DNA from 3 places in the Photobacterium sp. GB-50 genome. Region 3 is predicted to be linked to each of the others. Evidence: predicted binding sites of a transcription regulator. Region 3 holds the regulator's gene; each other region holds the start of a gene.
What was found. Region 3 encodes PurR, which represses purine synthesis genes. Its sites were predicted from a motif close to TNANGNAAACGTTTNCNTNA; they were not measured.

Region 1 (8,017 bases), on a different contig from region 3:
AAACGAGCTTCAAAACGCTCAGATTCATTGCGTACAAAACGCGGCCATAAATCAGCACCTGGAATTAAGTCACGAAGGTTAGACATCATCTGACAACCGTTACAAACACCTAATGCCAACGTATCATTACGGTTAAAGAAAGCTTCAAATTGATCACGCGCAATATTGTTAAACAATACTGACTTCGCCCAACCTTCACCCGCACCTAATACATCACCGTAAGAGAAACCACCACAAGCAACTAAGCCGTTGAAACCATCAAGTTTCACGTTACCCGCTAAAATGTCACTCATATGAACATCTTTCGCATCAAAGCCTGCACGATCAAAGGCTGCCGCCATTTCAACGTGAGAGTTAACCCCTTGCTCACGTAAAATCGCCATTTGCGGTTTAGCGCCAAGATTAATCGCAGGGGCAATAAATGGAGCCGCTACATCATCATTAATATCAAACGTCAGCTTCACATTTAAACCCGGATCTTGGGTATCTTTCTTGGCTTCAAATTCTTGCAATGCGCCAGCTGGGTTATCACGCATCGCTTGCATTTGGTAAGTAGTTTCAGCCCATACGGCACGAAGTTCGGTACGGTTTTGCTCTAGCACTAAGTCATTGCCATTCCAAATACGAACAACATCTTCTTCAACCACAGTACCTAAAATATGGCTGCATGCTTCAAGACCGTTTGCTGCAAGTACCGACTGAACAAAATCAAGATCATCAGTACGTACTTGAATAACGGCACCTAACTCTTCGTTAAATAGCGAGGCTAATACATCATCAACTGCATCTTCACCGCCAGTATTAATATCAACTTCAATACCCGTGTGGCCTGCAAATGCCATTTCCGCTAGCGTGACGTATAAGCCACCATCACCACGGTCGTGGTAAGCGAGTAGTTTTTCATCACGTACTAACGATTGCATTGCATAGAAGAAGCCTTTCAGTAATTCAGGACTATCTACATCAGCTGGCTTATCACCCAATTGCTTGTAAACCTGCGCCAGTGCTGTTGCACCTAGGCGGTTTTTACCACAACCTAAATCGACTAATAACAGGCTTGTATCACCTTTATCTGTACGCAGCTGAGGTGTCACGGTTTTACGCACATCTTCAACACGACCAAATGCAGTGATAATCAGCGACAATGGAGACGTCACTTCTTTCTCTTCACCGTCTTGTTGCCACTTGGTTTTCATTGACATTGAGTCTTTACCAACAGGAATCGTCAAACCAAGTGCTGGACATAACTCCTCACCGACCGCTTTCACGGCTTCATATAAGCCAGCATCTTCGCCAGGGTGACCTGCTGGTGACATCCAGTTAGCCGAAAGATTGATACGCTTCATATCACCAATATCGCTACACGCAATATTAGTAACCGCTTCACCGACAGCTAAGCGTGCAGATGCGCCAAAATCGAGTAATGCAACAGGTGTACGCTCACCCATAGACATCGCTTCACCATGGTAGGTATCGTAACTAGCAGCAGTAACTGCACAGTTAGCAACAGGTACTTGCCATGGACCTACCATTTGATCGCGTGCAACCAAGCCGGTAACTGTGCGATCGCCAATTGTAATAAGGAAGGTTTTTTCAGCCACAGCTGGCAGACGGAGAATACGCTGCGTCGCTTCAACTAAGTCAATACCACTGCGGTCAATCGCTTGGCCTTCTACTTTTTGTGATTTTACATCACGGTGCATTTTCGGCGCTTTGCCCAATAGAATATCCATTGGCATATCAATTGGCGTATCGTCGAAATGGCTATCTTCTAAGGTTAAATGACGCTCTTCTGTCGCTTCACCCACAACGGCATACGGCGCACGTTCACGCTGACAAATCGCATCGAAAACCGCCATATGTTCTGGTGCAACGGCCATAACATAACGCTCTTGAGATTCGTTACACCAAATCTCTAGCGGGCTCATACCTGGTTCATCGTTAGGAACATCACGAAGTTGGAATTTACCACCACGCTCGCCATCATCAACCAACTCAGGTAAAGCGTTTGAAATACCACCCGCGCCCACATCGTGAATAAAGGCAATTGGGTTAGCGTCACCCAGCTGCCAACAGCGATCAATCACTTCCTGACAGCGACGTTCCATTTCTGGGTTTTCACGTTGTACAGAAGCAAAATCCAGATCTTCTGCCGATTGACCGGATGCCATTGATGAAGCAGCACCACCGCCAAGACCGATATTCATTGCAGGGCCGCCAAGAACAATTAACTTCGCGCCAACTGGAATTTCTTTTTTCTGTACGTGATCAGCACGGATATTACCCATACCACCCGCGATCATAATTGGCTTATGGTAACCACGTACTTCTTCACCGGCATGCGACGTCACTTTTTCTTCGTAAGTACGGAAGTAACCCAATAGGTTTGGACGTCCAAATTCATTATTAAATGCCGCGCCGCCAAGTGGGCCTTCAAGCATAATATCAAGCGCTGTAACAATGCGGTCTGGTTTACCAAAATCAGTTTCCCAAGGTTGTTCAAACCCCGGAACTTTAAGGTTAGAGACAGTAAAGCCCACTAAACCTGCTTTAGGTTTACCGCCAATACCCGTTGCACCTTCATCACGAATTTCACCGCCCGAACCTGTTGATGCGCCCGGCCATGGGGAAATAGCGGTTGGGTGGTTATGCGTTTCTACCTTCATTAAGATATGAGTATCTTCATGGTGGTAGTTATATTGACGAGATTCTGGATCGGGGAAGAAACGCCCTACTTTTGAGCCTTCCATTACTGCAGCATTGTCTTTATACGCCGACAATACGTGCTCATGGTTTTGCTCATAGGTATTTTTGATCATCTTGAACAATGACTTGTCTTGATCAACACCATCAATTGTCCAATCTGCATTAAAGATTTTATGTCGACAGTGCTCTGAGTTCGCCTGAGCAAACATCATCAACTCAATGTCATTTGGATTTCGACCTAGTTTGGTGAAGTTCTCAACTAAGTAGTCAATTTCATCTTCAGCTAAGGCAAGTCCTAAGGTCAAGTTAGCTTGCTCTAATGCCTGGCGACCACCAGCAAGGATATCAACGCTTTTCACCGGTGCTGGCTCTGCTTGTTTGAATAAAGCAGCCGCGGCTTCAAAATCGCCAACAATCACTTCCATCATGCGATCGTGGATTAACGCTTTGACTTGCGCTAATTGTGATGCTGATAGCTCGCAAGTTGATTCAATGTAATATGCGGTACCACGTTCAAGACGCTTAATTGATTTTAAGCCACAATTACGGGCAATATCGGTCGATTTTGATGACCAAGGAGAAATTGTCCCCGGACGAGGGGTAACAAGTAGCAAGGTGCCACAAGGCTCGTGCTCTGCAATCGTTGGACCGTAAGTTAAAAGACTCGCTAGTTTGCTATGCTCATCAGCAGTAAGGGCAGCAGATACATCAGCAAAGTGCATAAACTCAGCATAAATACCTGACACAGGCAGATCGAATTCGCGGCAACGCTCAAGTAGCTTATTAACGCGAAACTCAGACAGTGCGGGTGAACCACGCAAAATTTCCATGTGCAAACGTCTCTCGATTAGCGGTTAAAGAAAAGTAATATTGGCCTAACTCCCAAAAAAATGGGGTAATTACGTCAATGTCACCTCTGATTTATCCCTGATTATTGACTAAATAGATGAATAATCGATTTCGCACCCGCGCAGTATAAGCGATTTTTTTTTGTGACGTAACACCTGACGCAACCGTTTGCGTGTTTTTTTTTCAAACATCCTGAATTTATCAGTAATTTTGACATTAGCCCGATTTTTTGAGCAAAAACTAACCGATAAAACAAAAGGAGACTATTTTTTTGTTTCAATCCGTGAATTAACACATCCAACGACAGGGTTCAGCTTTTCCACTACCGTTCACTTTGATATAAATGACAGCTCATTTTTAAGTTAGGTTAGCTTTGTTGATATACCTTCAATCTCTTACCAATATATACCGTGTACTCATATCATTAATGCTTGCTTTATTATTAAGTGGTTGCCAATGGCAAGAAAAACCGCTTGATCCTTTAGAGCGCATTCGTGAAAGCGGTGTATTACGTGTAGGTACGTTAAATAATCAGCTGTCTTATTATATAGGGGCTGATGGACCAACAGGCCTAGATTATGAATTAGCTCAACGTTTTGCTAAAGAGCTAGGCGTAAAGCTGGAAATGCAAACCATGTTTACCCTCTCAGGCTTATTCCCTGCTTTAAAAAATGACGATATTGATATTGTTGCAGCAGGATTAACGGTAACGCCTCAACGTTTGCAAGGTTTTCACCCTGCTCCTGCTTATTATTATGCCAGCCAAGTGGTTGTTTATAAGAAAGGGAAACGCCGCCCTCGCGATATTGAAGAATTAGCCAATACTGACCGTTCGTTAGCTGTTGTAGCTAGCTCTAGTCATGAACGTAAATTAGAAGAGCTCAAGAAAAAATATCCCAACCTAACATGGCAATCGATCAAAGAAACCGATATCGATGACCTATTACGTAAAGTCGCTAATGGCGAGTTAGATTATACCGTTGCCGACTCTGTTGATGTTGCCCTACTACAACGAACTCATCCTGAATTAGCAATCGCACTTGAACTAACTGAAGATGAACCTATTAGCTGGTTTGTCAAAGACAGTAACAATGACAGCTTATATGCCCTCTTAATTGAATTTTTTGGTCATATAAAACAAAGCGGTGAATTAGCACAGCTAGAAGAGAAATACTTCGGCCATGTCGAACAATTTGATTACGTTGACACTCGTGCATTTTTACGCGCACTCGATAATAAATTGCCTAAGTGGCAAGGGCTATTTAAGAAGTATGCTAACGAGTTTGATTGGCGTTTAATTGCCGCTCTTGCTTATCAAGAGTCGCATTGGGATCCACAAGCGGTTTCTCCAACAGGCGTTCGTGGCATGATGATGCTGACCAATCCAACTGCGAAATCTGTTGGTGTTACTGATCGCCTCAATCCAGAGCAAAGTATTCGTGGAGGTACCGAGTATTTGAGAAAAATGGTTGCCCGTGTGCCTGACAGTATTGATGAGCACGAGAAAGTTTGGTTTGCTCTTGCCTCATACAATATTGGATTCGGTCATATGATGGATGCTCGTCGTCTAACGAAAGCACAACATGGTAATCCCAATACATGGGCTGATGTAAAGCAACGTTTGCCACTATTACAACAGCGAAAGTATTACACGCAAACTCGCTATGGGTATGCGCGCGGTACAGAAGCGGTTAACTATGTTGAAGGGATCCGCCGTTATTACCAAAGTATTATTGGTTTTGAGCAGACGCATAGCGACAATTATGATGGTGATGATGTCACGATTATTAATGGATTACAGACCATCACATTACCGAATAAACTAATACAAACTTCATCAGCGGCAAGAAACACCCTAACTAGCCCTTCTCAGGCGACAGCAACCTCAGCTGCGATTTCGGTCTCGACCTCAAAATAAATCGCCCACAATATAAAATTTAAAAACAAAAAAGCTCAGGTTATCCCTGAGCTTTTTCTTTTCCGTTGTTAGGCGATAGGTTAAAGCGACTGATCATTCGCCATCTGTTGTTTAGCTAATAGCTTTGCCGCTTTTTTCTCTGCTCGTCGACGTTTAAAAAAAGCTTGTAGCTGAGCACGACATTCCTCGACTAATACGCCTGATGTTTGCTCTACATGATGATTGACGCCATCATAGCTAAGTAAATTCATGGTACTTCCAGCCGCCCCTGTTTTTAGATCATCAGCACCGTAAACGACCTTTCCCACACGACAATGCACCATAGCTCCTGCACACATTGGGCAAGGCTCTAAAGTGACATACAATGTAGTATCAATTAAACGGTAATTTTCTAGCACTTTACCCGCTTGTCGCAACGCCATTATTTCTGCATGCGCTGTGGCATCATGTTGACCAATAGATCGGTTCCAGCCCTCACCCACCACTTGACCGTTATAAACAACAACGGCCCCAACAGGTACTTCACCTTCTTCTTCTGCTTTGGCTGCGAGCTCTATCGCACGGCGCATAAAGTGTTCGTCGTTTGGTTCTACTTGTATCGTCATCATTTACATATTCAGTCAAAAATACATTTTAGCTTATACGTCGTAATGGCTAATTCGCGGTAATTTCTCGGCCAAAAAGTCCACCAGCATTCTTATTTTAGGTGATAGGTGACGGTTATGTGGATACAGCGCCCAAATCCCTTCATCTGGCTCTTGGTAGTTAGTCAAAATAGGAACAATGGCACCCGAATCTAAATCTTTATCAATATAGTAATCAGGTAACTGCGCTATACCGATCCCTTTTAATACCGCATCACGTAAACCGTAACCACTATTGCAGTTTAAATTCCCAGAGACTCTAACACTTTTCTCTTTGCCTGATTCTTGAAAACGCCAATGATCATAGTTTCCGATCAAGCAGTTATGGTGACGTAATTCAGAAAGTGAATGTGGTACACCAAATCTTGCAAGATAATCAGGAGACGCACAAACATACATCGTACGAGAAGTTAAACGTTTTGCCATCATTGAAGAGCTTGTCAAACGACCAAGACGAATCGCTAAGTCAAAGCTACCTTCAACTAAATCAACCTGTCTATTGGTCATATCAATAACCACTTCAAGTTCTGGGTATTGCAGCATGAAATCATTCACTAACGGCATGATATATTTTTCACCGTAGGTGACAGGAGCCGTTAATTTAATTAAGCCTTGAGGTGTTCCACGTAAGTTACTTAATGCGCGTTCAGCTTCTTCCAAACCGTCCATCACTTGACGACAGTGCTGGTAATACACATTGCCTTCTTCGGTCAATGACACCTTACGCGTAGTACGATAGAATAATTTCGTATTAAGTCGATTCTCTAAGGCACTGACTTGTCGGCTCACTTGCGCAGTTGAAATACTTAATCGTTTAGATGCCGCTGTAAAACTTTCAGTTTCAGCTACAGCTACAAATTCTGTTACGCCTTCCCATAGGAACATCTTACTTACCTATATTTTGATACCAATAACAGTCATTATTACTGTTAGGTAAAAGTTATTTGCACTTTAACCTAATTATCATTTATTCAGAAATAAATACAATAGTCTTCATCGAATCGAGACAGAGAAATTTCGATTAAACTTAATTACTCTCTACGAATATCAATAACAACGTAGAACAAATAGAAGAGAATTATAATGACTGATAAATTTATCAAATCAAAAGCTGCGATTGCATGGGGTCCAAACCAACCACTTTCTGTTGAAGAAGTTGATGTAATGCTTCCTCGTGCAGGTGAAGTTCTCGTTCGCATCGTTGCAACTGGCGTATGTCATACTGACGCATTCACACTATCAGGTGATGATCCAGAAGGTATCTTCCCTGCAATTCTTGGTCACGAAGGCGGCGGTATTGTTGAAATGATTGGTGAAGGCGTTACCGATCTTCAAGTAGGCGACCACGTTATTCCACTTTACACAGCAGAATGTGGTAAGTGTAAGTACTGTCTATCTGGCAAAACAAACCTTTGTCAGGCAGTACGTGAAACTCAAGGTAAAGGCTTAATGCCAGACGGTACAACACGTTTCTACAAAGATGGTCAACCTATCTTCCATTACATGGGTTGTTCAACATTCTCTGAGTACACTGTTCTTCCTGAGATTTCACTAGCGAAAATCAACAAAGAAGCACCACTAGAAGAAGTTTGTCTACTAGGCTGTGGTGTAACAACAGGTATGGGTGCGGTACTTAATACAGCGAAAGTTGAAGAAGGTAGCACTGTTGCTGTATTCGGTCTTGGTGGTATCGGTCTAGCAGCGATTATTGGTGCAACTATGGCGAAAGCAAGCCGCATCATCGCTGTTGATATCAACGAAGAAAAATTCGAATTAGCACGTAAGTTAGGTGCAACTGACTGCATCAACCCAATGAAGTTCGACAAGCCGATTCAAGAAGTGATCGTTGAAATGACTGACGGCGGTGTTGATTACTCTTTCGAGTGTATTGGTAACGTAA
Region 2 (8,017 bases), on a different contig from region 3:
CTAAACAGCGCAGATCTACTAGCAGAACTTAATGTTGTAGCTGAGCGTATTAATCTGCAACTCAGTGATTGGGTAGCATTAAAAACTGCTGTGGTAATGAGGCGAGAAGGTGATCATCTGACAGATTCGCGTTATTGGCAATGTAATTTAGGCTCTGAGGGCGTTATTGAGATCCCTTGTGGTGGAACTCATATTTTATCTTTATCTGAATATCAATCAGTTACCGTTAATTTTAAAGTGAATTCAGATCAAGAGATTGTGATGTATACCAAGAGTGTGAAAGCGTAATATTAAACGTTTATTTAGATTTTATTCTCTGAGTTATGCTTATAAAGATAAAGATCCTAATTTATATAATTCATGATCATTGTGTTTTAATATTGTTTATTGGATTTATATCCTGTTTAAAATCCAAATACAGAATATGTAACTTATGCTTTCGGGATGTGTATTGATAAATGTTCTTTTGATACCTGTTAGCTGATCAGGTTTGTTTTAAAAGAAGATCACCACTAAGCATGTTGATCATCGTGTTGATCTAAATTGATTGTTTTATGATTGTCGAATAATGGAAAAAACTTATTTATGATAATTCTTTGTGATGAAGATGAAGTTCTACGCGCAAGATAATTGTATTTCTGATTACCGCACTTAATAATCATTCGAAGATGTAAATTTTGTACAGAGGTCGAAGAGCATGGCTGATAACGTTGAAAATATTTGTCCGCAATGTAGCAGCTTATTAAGTTGGAAAGATCACGGCTATTTTTGCGATTTTTGCCAACAACAAGTTGAGAAACATGTATTTTGTCCTGATTGCAATGAGCAGTTAGAAAGATTACAAGCGTGTGGTTCTGCAAGTTATTTTTGTAATCATTGCAATGAGTTAAAGTCTAAATCTCGGGTTAAGGTACAATTTGAAATGCGTGCTGAGACACGCTAAATAGAATGTATAAAAAATGGCGCTAAATAGCGCCATTTTTGTTAACAGATACTATGGTTATTTGATAACACAGGAATGGATATCACCATCCGTTACTGTGGTGATAAGTTTATCCCCCTGCTGAACTTGTGATGTATTTCTGATTAGATCACCTTGCTCATTTCGAGTAATAGAATAACCACGGGCCAAAGTTGCTAGTGGGCTTACTGTTTCTAGTTTTTCTGCCGCCACCGCTAATTTATGTTTTGCATTTAGCAGCTTACGGTCTAAAGCATCATAGAGTCTTCGTTCACTCCGCTCTAAATTTCGTTGTGCATTGCTTACTAACGTAGCGGGGGAGTAAAGTGATATTTTATAGTTATTACTATCGATATGTTGTTGATGCTTTTGTAATTTTTTCTGCATTGCTTGAACTAAGCGTTGACTAATTTCATCAAGATGTTGCTGCTGCTGATTTAAACGAAGCTGTGGATGCTGACGCTCTAAACGGTGTTGTAGTTGAGTTGCTTGGCGCAAAGAGTGTGATAAATACGACCTGACGGCATGGCGCAATTGTTGTTTTTTACGATCGAGTAATTGTGTTTGGTGAGTCATATCGCGACTGATCAACTCAGAGGCAGCAGAAGGTGTTGGTGCACGGACATCGGCAACAAAATCAGCGATAGTGACGTCGACCTCATGGCCAACCGCACTGACAATGGGGATCTGGCTAGCGGCAATGGTTCGCGCGACAATTTCTTCATTAAATGCCCAAAGATCTTCCAGTGAACCGCCACCTCGACCGACAATTAATACATCACATTCCTGTCTAGCATTGGCTCGACCAATCGCTTGTGCAATAGAAATTGCAGAGCCTTCGCCTTGTACCATGGTTGGATAAATCACAATGGGTAAACTCGGATCGCGACGTTGCAAAACGTGTAAAATGTCGTGCAGAGCCGCGCCTGTTTTTGAGGTAATAATACCTACTCGTTTAGGTTGTTCTGGCAGCGTTTTTTTGAGTGATTGCGCAAATAAACCTTCCGCTGCTAACGACATTTTTAATTGTTCAAATTGCTGTTGTAAGCGACCATCGCCTTCTGGCTGCATACTTTCAATGATCAGCTGATAATCACCACGTGGTTCATATAATGACAAACGCGCCTTAACTAATACTTGATTACCATTGGCAGGTTTAAAGGTCACATGTCGATTACTGCCTTTAAACATGGCACATTTAACTTGGGCACGTGAATCTTTCAGGGTGAAATACCAATGACCAGAAACGGGCATCGAAAAATTAGATAACTCACCAATAAGCCACACTACACCCATTTCATTTTCAAGTACGAGACGTACTTGTGCATTTAAGCTAGAAACCGTGTAAATACGACTATTCGTTTGGCTTTGAGGGGAAAAAGTGGTCACTAGGAATGGTACCTGCTATCGAATGAAGTAGTAGGCAGGCGGTCAAAATAAAACCGAATAAGACATAAAGTATACAGGCAGATCAATGGACAGATCTTGGCCGTATTTCCTTGACCGCATCACCGGATAGTTAACCGAAATATATTACTTATCAATTAAAATGTGTCAAGAAAAAAAATTAAAAAAAATCTAGCCAAACGTTTGCTTCATACGTATAATTCGACCGCAATATTTTATCCTTCTTTAAACCCCTATTCGGTGTGAGATATTGCAATGTTACGAATTAAACAAGAAGCTTTAACCTTCGATGATGTTTTGCTGGTTCCTGCCCATTCAACCGTTCTACCTAACACTGCCGATCTGCGCACTCAACTGACAAAAGATATTTCTCTTAATATCCCAATGGTGTCAGCGTCAATGGATACTGTGACTGAAGGTCGCTTAGCTATCGGTCTTGCTCAAGAAGGTGGTATCGGTTTCATTCACAAAAATATGTCTATCGAACAGCAGGCGGATCAAGTTCGCATGGTGAAAAAGTTCGAAGCAGGTGTTGTTTCTGAACCTGTGACTGTTAAACCTACCGCAACGATTGCTGATGTTAAGCGATTAACAGAGCAGAACGGTTTTGCTGGTTACCCTGTAGTAACAGATAGCAATGAGTTAGTTGGTATTATTACAGGTCGTGATGTTCGATTTGTTACTGATCTTTCAAAGACAGTTGAAGAAGTGATGACATCTAAAGCAGATTTAGCATCGGCTAAAGAAGGCGCATCTCGTGAAGAAGTTGAAGCTATCATGCAACAACACCGTGTTGAAAAGGTGTTACTTGTTGATGATGAATTCCGCCTTAAAGGCATGATTACTGCAAAAGACTTCCAAAAAGCAGAACGTAAACCTAATGCTTGTAAAGACGAGCGCGGCCGCTTACGTGTAGGTGCTGCGGTTGGTGCTGGTGCTGGTAATGAAGAGCGTGTAGCTGCTTTGGTTGAAGCTGGCGTAGACGTACTGCTTATCGATTCTTCACACGGTCACTCTGAAGGCGTTCTACAACGTATTCGTGAAACGCGTGCGGCATTCCCTAATCTTCCAATTGTTGGCGGTAATGTCGCTACGGCTGAAGGTGCGCGTGCTCTTATTGAAGCAGGTGTGAGTGCAGTAAAAGTTGGTATCGGCCCTGGTTCAATCTGTACAACTCGTATTGTTACAGGTGTTGGTGTTCCACAAATTACCGCAATTTCAGAAGCGGCATCTGTTGCTGATCAATACGGTATTCCTGTTATTGCTGATGGCGGTATTCGTTACTCTGGTGATATGTGTAAAGCGATTGCCGCTGGTGCATCATGTGTAATGGTAGGTTCTATGTTTGCTGGTACTGAAGAAGCACCGGGTGAAGTTGAACTATACCAAGGTCGTTCATACAAATCATACCGTGGCATGGGTTCACTAGGCGCAATGTCAAAAGGTTCTTCTGACCGTTATTTCCAAACTGATAATGCGGCTGACAAATTGGTACCAGAAGGTATTGAAGGCCGTGTTGCTTATAAAGGTTACCTAAAAGAAATCGTTCACCAACAAATGGGTGGCTTACGCTCAAGCATGGGCCTAACGGGCTCAGCAACGATTGAAGAGCTTCGTACTAAAGCTGAATTTGTACGTATTTCAGGGGCTGGCATGAAAGAGTCACACGTTCATGATGTGACTATTACTAAAGAAGCACCTAATTACCGTATGGGTTAATTGTTACCCACTCATCTTTGGGTTTAACTATTACGTCAGTAAGAAATAACATCGGGAGCAGAGCCTTTGCTCCCAATATATAAAATTATTCGAGAACATTCACTAATGACCATGACCACAAATATTCATGAACAACGTATCCTTATTTTGGACTTTGGCTCTCAATATACACAGCTAATCGCCCGTCGTATTCGCGAAATTGGTGTGTACTGTGAACTTTGGAGCTGGGATGTTGATGAAGCCGATATCCGTGAATTTGCGCCAAACGGTATTATTCTTTCTGGTGGTCCTGAAAGTGTAACGGAAGCCGGTTCTCCACGTGCACCACAATATGTATTTGAAGCAGGTGTACCTGTATTTGGTGTGTGCTACGGCATGCAAACCATGGCTGAGCAGTTAGGCGGTAAAGTTGCAGGTTCATCTGAGCGTGAATTTGGTTACGCACAAGTTAAAATTGTTGAACCAACACATTTCCTTGAAGGTATTCAAGACGCAACAGCCAAAGACGGCACACCATTAATGGATGTGTGGATGAGCCATGGCGATAAAGTGGTAGAAATCCCGTCAGATTTTATCAAAATTGCAGAAACAGAAACGTGCCCATTTGCAGCAATGGCGAATGAAGAGAAGCGTTTTTACGGTGTTCAGTTTCACCCTGAAGTGACGCATACACGTCAAGGTATGAAGTTAATTGAGAACTTCGTAATGAATATCTGTGGCTGTGAAAAGCTATGGACATCAGCAAATATCATTGAAGATGCTATTGCTCGTATTAAAGAGCAAGTGGGTGACGATGAAGTGATTCTTGGCCTTTCTGGCGGCGTAGACTCATCAGTTGTTGCTATGCTTATTCACCGTGCGATTGGCGACAAGCTAACGTGTGTATTTGTTGATAACGGCCTGCTTCGTTTAAATGAAGGTCAACAAGTGATGGACATGTTTGGCGATAAATTTGGTTTAAATATTGTTCATGTTCAAGCTGAGGATCGTTTCTTATCAGCACTTGCAGGTATTGATGAGCCAGAAGCGAAACGTAAGAAGATTGGGCATGTATTCGTTGACGTATTTGATGAAGAATCTAAGAAACTGAAAAATGCGAAGTGGTTAGCACAAGGGACGATTTACCCTGATGTGATTGAATCTGCAGCATCGAAAACAGGCAAAGCACACGTGATTAAATCTCACCATAACGTAGGTGGTCTACCAGACGATATGGAAATGGGTCTAGTTGAGCCATTAAAAGAGCTATTTAAAGATGAAGTGCGTAAGATCGGTCTTGAGTTAGGCCTACCTTACAACATGCTTTACCGCCACCCATTCCCTGGGCCTGGTTTAGGTGTACGCGTTCTAGGTGAAGTGAAGAAAGAGTATTGTGATTTACTTCGTCGTGCAGATGCTATCTTCATTGAAGAGCTTCACAAAGCCGATCTTTACAACAAAGTATCACAAGCATTTACCGTGTTCCTACCCGTTCGCTCTGTAGGCGTAATGGGTGACGGTCGTAAATATGATTGGGTTGTATCGTTACGTGCAGTAGAAACAATCGACTTTATGACAGCACACTGGGCACACCTGCCTTACGACTTCCTTGGCAAAGTATCGAACCGTATTATCAACGAAGTCGATGGTATTTCTCGTGTGGTTTACGATATTTCAGGTAAGCCGCCAGCAACGATTGAGTGGGAATAATCTCTCTTACTGAAAAATACTGAGCAAACATCAAACCCTAGTAAGGTGACTTACTAGGGTTTTTTATTGCTCATATTTTATAGATATCCATTCAAATGAAGATGAAAATGAGGAAAGACATGCTTCACGTAAGGTTACTTGTTGGAGGGGATTTTCTAGAGGTATAACTAAGCGATTGAGACTTGTTTTGTATTTGTTGGTGCTTATGTTTTTAATTGTTTATTGAGTTGTTGCTTTATTGTTTATGGTTAATGCTTGGTTACAATCTTCCGTAATAAGGTTTAGTTATTCGTTAGGTGATATGGCTTTTTTTTTATTGTATTTCGCTACAATCACCCGACCTAAATTCAGCCGTAGTAGCTGAAAGGCAAAACAATGAGACTTACTAAAGTAAGTCCACTTTGCAGACGTAACCAATATGGGGGCACGGAGTTGCCATGAACGAAAAAACATTAAATCAAGCACCGAAGCCATCAAGTGCTATGGATAAGTTTTTAAATGGTATTGAGCGAGCAGGTAATAAGATCCCAGATCCTGCTTTATTATTCTTTTGGGGATTAATCGCAGTTTGGGTACTTTCCGCGATTATGTCTCAGTTTGACTTTGGTTTAGTTCACCCTGTTACACAACAAGTTGTACAAGTAAACAATCTTTTAACAGGTGATGCGTTGGCGAGTTTCCTTGCCAATATGGTGAAGAATTTCACTGGCTTTGCCCCATTGGGTATTGTACTGGTGGCAATGTTAGGTGTTGGTGTTGCTGAAGCTTCTGGCTTTATCAATACTGGCCTAAAGAAGATGCTGAATGTGACCCCTGCTAAACTATTAACGCCAATGTTAATTTTAGTTGCGATTGTTTCACATACTGCAGCTGATGCGGGTTATGTTCTGGTTATTCCACTAGGTGGTATTATTTTCCATGCGGCAGGTCGTCACCCATTAGCGGGTATTGCGGCTGCATTCGCTGGCGTATCAGGTGGTTTCTCAGCAAACTTTATTCCGTCTGGTATTGACCCATTACTTGCAGGCTTTACCCAAGAAGCTGCACGTATTATGGATCCTAGCTACATTGTGAACCCACTAGCGAACTTAATGTTCACTGGTTTATCATCTATCGTGATCATTGGTATCGGTTGGTACATTACAGATAAAGTGATTGAGCCTCGTTTAAGTAAAACAGCTATCGATGAAGATGCGGAAGAAGCACCTGATATGGGCTCTTTCACTGAACTTGAAAGCAAAGCATTTTCTTACGCGGGTTGGGCAATGGTTGCTGGTATCGTACTATTAGTTGCAGCGGTATGGCCAGAATCATCACCACTGCGTTCCCCAACGGGTGAAATAGCAGCGTTTAATGCACCGGTAATGCAATCAATCGTACCGCTAATCTTTATCCTGTTTGTGATCCCTGGGATCATTTACGGTCGCGTTGCTGGTACCTTTAAGCAAAGCAGCGATGTAATTAAAGCGATGTCTACTACAATGGCTGGTATGGCAGGCTTTATGGTCATGGTCTTTTTCATCGCTCAGTTCCTAGTAGCCTTTACCCAATCTAACCTGGGAACGCTATTAGCACTATCTGGCGCGCAGTTACTGCAAGAAATGAATTTGCCAGGTCAGATAACGATTGTGGGTATGATTTTATTAACGGCGAGTGTTAACTTGTTAGTGGGTTCTGCATCGGCAAAATGGGCACTGATTGGTCCTATCATGGTTCCAATGCTAATGGCGGTAGGAATTTCTCCAGAATTAACGCAAGCGGCATACCGTGTTGGTGACTCTGTATCTAACATCATTTCACCAATGATGGTGTTCTTCCCACTGGTTGTTGTTTACATGCAACGTTATGTGAAGAGTTCTGGTATCGGTACATTAGCGTCAATGATGATGCCATACTCAATTGCAATGTTAGTTGGTTGGACAATTTTCTTACTTGCTTACTGGGCGTTAGGCATTCCTCTAGGTGTACAAGCGCCATACACATACAGCTTATAATTTAAGTGACTAAACATTTAAATTTGAGCAGATAAAAGAAAAGCCTCGCTAAGAATAGTGAGGCTTTTTTCTATTTAGCATCTGAAGATATTATGTGAATACTTCAGTATGACACGCATACTCATTACTTGTTGAAGTGCTCTACGTGGAAACGTAAGTGATCTTCAATAAATGTTGCCATAAAGTAGTAGCTATGGTCGTAACCATCTTGCATGCGAATTTCTACCGGGTAGTTATTTGCTTTTGC
Region 3 (8,017 bases):
GCAATGCGGTGATCGGGACGATGACAACCACTTTATTGTTAGCCTATTCAGGCAGTTTTTTAACAATGATTATGTTGTTTGCGAGTCGTGGTAACGATGTGATGCAAATTATCAACATGAAAGTCGTGGCAGCCGAAATTGCACGAACATTAATTGGTAGCTTATCGTTGATTATTGTTGCACCTATTACGGCATGGATAGCATGTTGGATGATCAGTAAAGAGTTTGAGCCTAACGCGCAAATCGAATTAGAAAAAGCTTAATAAAAACAGCCAGCATGTCTGAACTTGCTGATGAAAGAGCAGAGCACAGTGATGGGCTGGCTGTTTTAATAACAGTTAGAGCAACATAACAAAGTTTAGTGTCCGTAACGCTTTTGCCATTCATGCTCAATAGCCATTAGCCATGTAGGGTTGGGTTCGGCAATAGATGGATAAAGCTCAAAAGATTGGCTCTTATAAGGTTCAGCTAATTGGCTAAAGGCTTGGGCTTTTAGCACTGTTGGATCGCCCCAAATCTTGGTGTCTGATTTACGCGCTTGTGCTTCTGGGCTCATTAAAAAGTTTATCGCAACCAGTGCCCCTTCTTTTGCTGATGCATTCCATGGTATCGCTAAAAAGTGAATATTGGTTAATGCCCCTTGCTTAAAGGCATAGGTTTTCGCATTTTCAGTTAAATTACCGTTCTCAATTGCAGCTGAGGCAGCGTTAGGATTAAAAGTGATAGCTAATAATAATTGCTGATCGTCAAGCAGTTGTACGGTTTCTGCAGTGCCCGCTGGGAACTGTTTACCACCACGCCATGCCACTTTATGGAGCTGATCTAAATAGTGCCAAAGCGGTGCTGTCACGTTATCAAATAGCGTTTTTTCTGCGGGTAATGATAACGGCTGATAGAGTGCTTTTTTATCGTCAGTGAGCTCTAGCAATGCTGCTTTTAAAAAGCTGCTACCATGAAACTCTGGTGGGCGAGGGTAGCTGATCTTACCAGGATTCTTTTGCGCTAATGCTAATAGCTCTTTAAAGCTTTGAGGTGGTTGTTTAAGCACACTGGTATCGTAAATAAAGACGAGTTGACCAACGCCCCAAGGCGCTTCATAGCCTTCTGTTGGTTCGCTGAAATCTTGATCAATAGGTAGCTTAGTATCAACATACTTCCAATTGGGTAACTGTTGAGTAAAAGGGCCGTACAAGAGGTGATGTTGCTTCATTGAACGAAAGTTTTCACCATTGATCCAAACTAAATCAACCCCACCGTTGGTGTTTTTCCCCGCTGTTTTTTCTGCCAGTAGGCGCTGGGTCGTTTCAGCGATATCGGTGACTTTGACTTGCTTTAGAGTTACACCGTAACTTTTTTGTAATTGTTTATCGGCCCATTTTAAATAGTCGTTGATTTCTTGACTGCCACCCCACGCATTGAAGTAGACCGTTTGACCTTTGGCTTTTTGTTCAATTTGTTGCCAGCTTTGACTTTCATTTGCAGGTGCTTTCGTTTCTTCAGCGTAAGCGAAGCTAGAAATTGTTAACGATAACGCGATGCCTTTCGACAAGGCTTTTAGTACATTTTTTTTCATCATCAGAGTTTCGTCCTTTTTAATTCCTTGTATCGAATGACCTATTTACGCATCCATTGATGATAACGTTTAACCATTGCCAATAACTTTTGTGGGGCATTGGCCTGTTTCCATACACCAGCCGTATATTTAGTGGCTTCACTCATGGTGGGATAAGGGTGAATCGTCGATAAAATCTTATTCAATCCCAGTTTATAGCGCATTGCTAAGGTAAATTCCGCCAGTAGTTCACCGCCATGATGGCCGACAATTGTGACCCCTAAAATCTTATCGCTATTGGGCGGGGTTAGAACTTTAACGAAACCTTCGGCAGCATTGTCGGCAATCGCTCGATCTAAATCGGATATAGGGTAAGTATATGTTCGATAATCGATATTTTGTGAAATAGCCTCTTTTTCATTGAGACCAACTCGAGCTAACTCTGGCGCAGTATAGGTAACGGCAGGTAATACCGAGTAATCAGCTTTAAACTTTTTGAATGTACCAAACAAACTATTTACTGAGGCATACCATGCTTGATGCGCTGCAGCATGAGTTAATTGGAAAGGGCCTGCCACATCACCCACAGCGTATATATTAGGATATTGTGTTTGTAGGTAGTGGTTAACTTTGATAGTCCCTTGTGGATTTGTTGCTAATTTTAGCTGCTCCAAACCAAAACCTTTGGTATTAGCAACACGACCTAGCGCCACAATAACCTGATCAAATTCAACGTCGACCGTTTGCTCTGTCGTAAGATCATCAAGCTTAACGTGGTGATATTGCGCAGATCCTTTCTCTACAAAACTAACGGCTTTGTGTTTAAGAAGTACTCTAACACCTTCATGAGTTAGCTTTTGATAGATTAAATCGGCTGCATCTTTATCTTCACGATTAAGTAGCTGATCTGCCATTTCAACTAAGATGACAGATGCGCCAAGACGATTAAACGCTTGAGCTAATTCACAACCAATAGGACCACCACCCAAAATCAATAACTTTTTAGGTAAAGTATCTAGTTGCCATAGGTTATCGGACGTTAATGGATTGACTGTGTTTAAGCCTGAAATATTGGGCAACAATGGGGAAGCCCCTGTTGCGATAATGATATTACGTGTGGTGATCACTTTGCCGTTAACTTCTACTTCCCAAGGCGACAAAATCGTCGCGTCACCTTGGATACAATTCACACCAAGCTTGCTGTAACGTTCAATAGAATCATGCGGTTCGATATCTTTGATAACGTTGTGAACACGAGTCATAACGGCTTTAAAGTCGATTTTTTCAATTTTAGCTTCAATACCAAATTGTTTTGCTTGTTGCAGCTCATAAGCGCTATGAGCGACACGGATTAAGGCTTTAGATGGCACACAACCTGTGTTTAAGCAATCGCCGCCCATTTTATGACGCTCAATTAATGTGACTTCCGCTTTTACGGCTGCCGCGATATAGGAGCTGACTAAACCGCCAGCACCAGCACCAATTACCACTAGGTTTTGATCAAATACTGTAGGTTTTTGCCAACCGCTATAAACCTTTTGGCTTTTGATGTAATAAATAATTGTTTTTGCGAGCAGTGGGAAGATCCCGAGTAATACAAGAGATATCAATACAGGAAATGAGATGATTTCGCTCAAACTATTAATGTTACTCAGTTGAGTACCAGCATTCACATAAATAGCAGTTCCAGCCAGCATCCCAAGCTGACTGACAAAGAAGAAGGTACGAGTTTTAATCGGGGTTAAACCCATTAGTAAGTTGATCAGAAAAAACGGCACTACAGGGATTAAACGCAGCGTTAATAGATAAAATGCGCCTTCGTTTTCAATCCCTTGATTAATGGTCGCGAGGCGTTGTCCAAACCGCTGTTGTATCCAGTCTTGCAAAATATAGCGGCTTGATAGAAAAGCCAATGTTGCACCTATTGTGCTGGCAAAAGAAATAATAATAAGGCTAGGCCAAAAACCAAATAATGCCGCTCCGAGCAACGTTAAAATGGCAGCGCCGGGTAAGGAAAGGGCTGTCACGGCAATATAGAGTACAAAGAAAAACAAGTAAGCAGTGAAAAGTTGACTTTCAATCTTTGCTTGTAGGGCTAATTGTTCTTGTTTGATGAACTCAAGGGTAAGGTATTGGCCTAGATCAAAATGTAGCCATAACGCAATAAGGCTGACAATGACCAGCAGTAATAGCGTTTTTTTCTTATTCATTTGCCTGATCCTTTTTCGTTATGTTTTTATCTGATGCTTGCACGTTATCTTGAGCAATATCGTTAGGCGTAATAGGAAGAGAACAAAAGCCTTGTGCTGGCACATCGAGCGCAGTGTTAAATTTCGCCGACAAGTTCTGAAAGCTAACTAAAGCAGTGAGTTCAATAATATCATCACTGCTATACCATTCTTGTAGCGCGACAAGCATTTCATCTGTCACTCGTTTGCCTGTTATTGTCATCGCTTCAGTGTAGGCCAACACAGCGCGTTCTTGATCTGTAAACAGCGTAGAGTGTTGCCAGTTGGCGAGTGCTTTAATTTTATCTTCTGAATCACAACGTTCGGCGAGCTTCATACCATTGGCATCAACACAAAAGGCACAATCGTTTAATTGTGAAACACGCACACAGACCAAAGATCGCATGACATCTTGAATCGGTGACTTCTTACGGTCGAGAAAACCAAAAAAAACTGCGACTAACCAAAATAAAACAGGTTTACGTCCCCATAGCTTTGCAGGGTTTAATACTTGACCATAGTGGCGAGCTTGAAGCCATAGCAAAGGCTTTACCCATAAAGAGTCAATTTTTTTGATCGAAATGCGCATGTTATTCCTTAAAAAACACCCTAAACATAGGGCTTATACGATCTTAGTCAGTAGCAGTAGTAAACATGTAGACCTTAACAACAGACATTGTATTTCATTTAATGATAAATATTTCTTTTTCTTCAATTGGTTGGTGAAAAAATCAGCAGGAGATAAGACAGTTTAAAGCGCCACGTTATTTATTAGTGAGAAGATGGGTTATTGGTCGTATTAGCAAATAATTAGGCATGGAATATAAATAAAGATAATTATCATTTATATAAATCAAGGAGTGCAAAACGGAGGGAATTAATTTAATGGCAAAAGTTTGTTATTATGCAATTAAACCAAATAAATATTGAATTTTATAAAGGAAGATAAGGATAATACGGAAATTATTTTTGAAAGGTATACTTAGAAATAAAAGAATGGGGGCTCTTTTATTCCTAAGTATTTTATATTTAAGACAACTTATATTTTTAAGATAAGGCAGATAATAGTTCATTTCGACGTTGCTCAGGAATAACTGACCAATGTTGACCGCTAATTGCGCCTTCCAATGCCCAAAGCAATTCAATACTCAATGGACTTGTTTGTGATTCTTGAAGTGCTTTATATGCGCCAAGAGAGCCCACTGCTAGAAGTTGTTCAATAGTGTTTATGCCTGCTTTTTTAAGCATTCTTTCATTTGATAATCGTAGATTAGGTAAATCTTTAATTCGGTCAGGTACGCAACTCTCCTTTTCTTGCTTGTCTTTTTCTGCTGCATCCAGTGAATACCTACCTTGAGCTACAATCTTTGTGGGTTCATCCCACCATTGGTCGGGTATTGCATAGTGCTTGGTTACAACAGGGAAGCCACGTTTTTTATAAACATAGGGTTCCAAGCCAGCTTGTTTGAATTCCTTTTCAGTTTCAGCATTTGCACGTAAGTGAAGTTTATCGTTCACAACTAATGCAAACATTGTATCACCAGAAAAAATGCCAAAACCGCCAAACATCGACCGTGATTTTATTGAACCAAAATGGTCAAATAATTTTAATGAATCTTTTAATATTGGTTTATCCATGCTTCTACTCGGTGAAAAAATATGAGTGTCACCTAAACATTAAGAGCGAGGAAATAGATTAATTAATCTACACATTGATACTGTCAATATATTGTTAAGTTTGTGTCATAATATTGTCGGTTCAATAATAATCCTTCGGTAACCCCGCTACCTTGAATTATTAACATAATTTTTAGGCCGGTGGTTTTGCGTCTTAATCTTTCAATTAATTTGCCAGTTCGTGACTATATAAAGTTATATTAAATAATACTTTTAATATTAAATCTAAGCTCTCAAAAATGTGATATTGGTTCAGGTATTTGTTCTTAGCTTATTTTAATAAGCTTTATAATTATAAATACTCATGATTGTTTTTTATAAGTAAAAAAAAAGCCAACAAGGTTAACTTATCGGCTTTTCCTTAACATAGAAAGATAAATTTTATTAGTTGAGATCTTTAACCGATTTTCTCTCAACAAGTTTAGGCGTCATTTCAAAGGTTTGACGCTCATGATTCTTGTCTTTCACACGCTCTAGCAAGATTTCGATGGCCTTTTTACCTAAACGACGTTTAGGCTGGTGGATAGTTGTTAGCGGTGGCGCAAAGTAGGGCGCAAGGTCAATGTTATCGTAGCCAATGATTGAGATATCACCAGGAACACGCAGACCTGCCTGTTCAAAGGTACTGATCAGAGCCATAGCCATAATGTCGTTAAAGCAGAAGATAGCAGTAGGGCGATCTTCCATTGCGATAAACTTATGAGCAGCTTCAACGGCTGACTCACACTCAAAGTCACCGTCAAGTAGCCAATTAGCATTAACAGTGAGATCTGCTTCTTTCATCGCTTTACGGAAGCCCTTTAGGCGCTCTTGACAAGTAGACTTATCAACTTGTCCAGATAAACAGCCAATTTTCTTATGACCATTTTCAATAAGGTGCTTAGTCGCAATATAACCGCCGTTTTCAGCGTTATCTAGAATATTATCAGTATGTGGGCTTTCTGGGCCCCAGTCCATGATAACCATAGGAAGATCATTTTTACGCTCAAGTAAATCGAGCAGCATTTGATCCAGATCGCTGCACATAACCAATAGGCCATCAACACGCTTTTCAGAAAGCATACGCAAGTAATCACGTTGTTTTTCTAAGTTACCTTCGGTGTTACATAAGATCAGTGTGTAGCCTGCACCATAACAATATTCTTCAACACCATGCACAACTTCGGCAAAAAATGGGTTAGTCGATTTAGTGACTAACATGCCGATAGTACGTGTTGTATTACATTTTAAGCTTCGCGCTACTGCACTTGGGGCGTAGTTAAGTTCATCTACTGCAGCCAAAACTTTTTGTTGCGTTGCTTCTGCAACAAAGCGTGTTTTATTAATCACGTGCGACACTGTAGTAGTTGATACACCTGCCATACGTGCAACGTCTTTAATGGTTGCCATATTTATTCTTCTTATCATGGTCAGATTAGGATCTGACAAAGGTTTTTGATACCAAATTGATTAATTACGTAGTCTATGGCTTACGAGTTCACTCGCAGAGATGAAGATCCTTTAGTTATTAGCTACTTAATTATTCAATTTGATACCGAATTATAGGGTGTTGCAATTATCATGGATCATAAACAACTAAAGCCGCAGTAAAATGCGGCATTAGAAGATAGAAACTATTTTTACACTAATTACACATGTAATCGCTTGCGATCACATTTTACTGTGTGTTTTGCGTTGTGCAATCTTTCTATTCAACTTGATTGAATTAATTGATCATTAACCGTAAAAACTCGATGTTTGTCATGCTAATAGCTTCAATTTATTGTGTATATCTAGTCATTAATAGATAAAACGTTAAAAAACAGAATGATTGGCTGATAAAAGATAAGGAAAATCACCACTTGGATGAGTATGAACACTGACAGGCCAACCATATAAGGTATCTATTACTTCAGGAGTAAGAACTTGTGTTGGCGTGCCGTCGGCTTTTATTTCTCCTTCATTAAGGAAAATCATCCGATCAGTGTATTGGGCTGCAAGGTTTAAATCGTGCAATACCACAATTACAGCGGCGCCTTGTATAGCCATATTTTGGGCAATTTGTAAGGTGTGGTGCTGGTGGGCGAGATCGAGTGCTGAGGTGGGTTCATCTAACATCAAGATACATTTATCACCGGCTTTACTGAGTTGTGTTAAAACCCGGGCAAGGTGTACACGCTGTTTTTCACCCCCCGATAAGGTGGGGTAGAGACGTTTAGCTAAATTGTTAATATCAACGTATTGCATGCTTGATGCTGTTGCATCTTTCAGTTCAGGCGAAGTGAGCTGCAATGGAATTGCGCCTAGCTCGACAACTTCTTTCGCGGTAAAGGCAAACGATAATGCGCTATGTTGTGGAAGGACACCTAAGTGACATGCCAATTCTTCCCGAGCCCAATTATTAAGCGGTTGATCAAAGAAAGAAACCGTGCCTGATTTTGGCGTAATCTCACCACATAATACTTTTAACAGGGTACTTTTACCTGCACCGTTTGGCCCAAGTAATGCGGTGACTTCTCCTGCGTGAATATCAATATCAAGATGATTTAGCAGGACTTTATCACCGAATTGTAATGATAAG

Region 1: a site for PurR is predicted at 3,712-3,731, ahead of purL (phosphoribosylformylglycinamidine synthase). Genes of this name have one in related genera too.
Region 2: a site for PurR is predicted at 2,540-2,559, ahead of guaB (IMP dehydrogenase). Genes of this name have one in related genera too.

Annotation. Positions count from the first base shown of each region.
Region 1 is NZ_PYNX01000001.1:582,965-590,981, forward strand. It holds gene purL (phosphoribosylformylglycinamidine synthase) at 1-3,536, opposite strand, end outside; gene mltF (membrane-bound lytic murein transglycosylase MltF) at 3,983-5,473, shown strand; gene tadA (tRNA adenosine(34) deaminase TadA) at 5,554-6,081, opposite strand; gene C9J41_RS02655 (LysR substrate-binding domain-containing protein) at 6,112-7,002, opposite strand; gene C9J41_RS02660 (S-(hydroxymethyl)glutathione dehydrogenase/class III alcohol dehydrogenase) at 7,201-8,017, shown strand, end outside.
Region 2 is NZ_PYNX01000001.1:592,105-600,121, reverse strand. It holds gene C9J41_RS02695 (metal-dependent hydrolase) at 1-288, shown strand, start outside; gene C9J41_RS02690 (zinc ribbon domain-containing protein) at 698-943, shown strand; gene xseA (exodeoxyribonuclease VII large subunit) at 1,001-2,350, opposite strand; gene guaB (IMP dehydrogenase) at 2,624-4,087, shown strand; gene guaA (glutamine-hydrolyzing GMP synthase) at 4,199-5,776, shown strand; gene C9J41_RS02670 (AbgT family transporter) at 6,214-7,770, shown strand; gene fghA (S-formylglutathione hydrolase) at 7,895-8,017, opposite strand, start outside.
Region 3 is NZ_PYNX01000017.1:7,185-15,201, forward strand. It holds gene C9J41_RS16915 (YibE/F family protein) at 1-263, shown strand, start outside; gene C9J41_RS16920 (ABC transporter substrate-binding protein) at 359-1,576, opposite strand; gene C9J41_RS16925 (FAD-dependent oxidoreductase) at 1,615-3,762, opposite strand; gene C9J41_RS16930 (carboxymuconolactone decarboxylase family protein) at 3,755-4,369, opposite strand; gene C9J41_RS16935 (TfoX/Sxy family DNA transformation protein) at 4,828-5,418, opposite strand; cyclic di-GMP riboswitch class I at 5,553-5,643, opposite strand; gene purR (HTH-type transcriptional repressor PurR) at 5,842-6,846, opposite strand; gene C9J41_RS16945 (heme ABC transporter ATP-binding protein) at 7,252-8,017, opposite strand, start outside.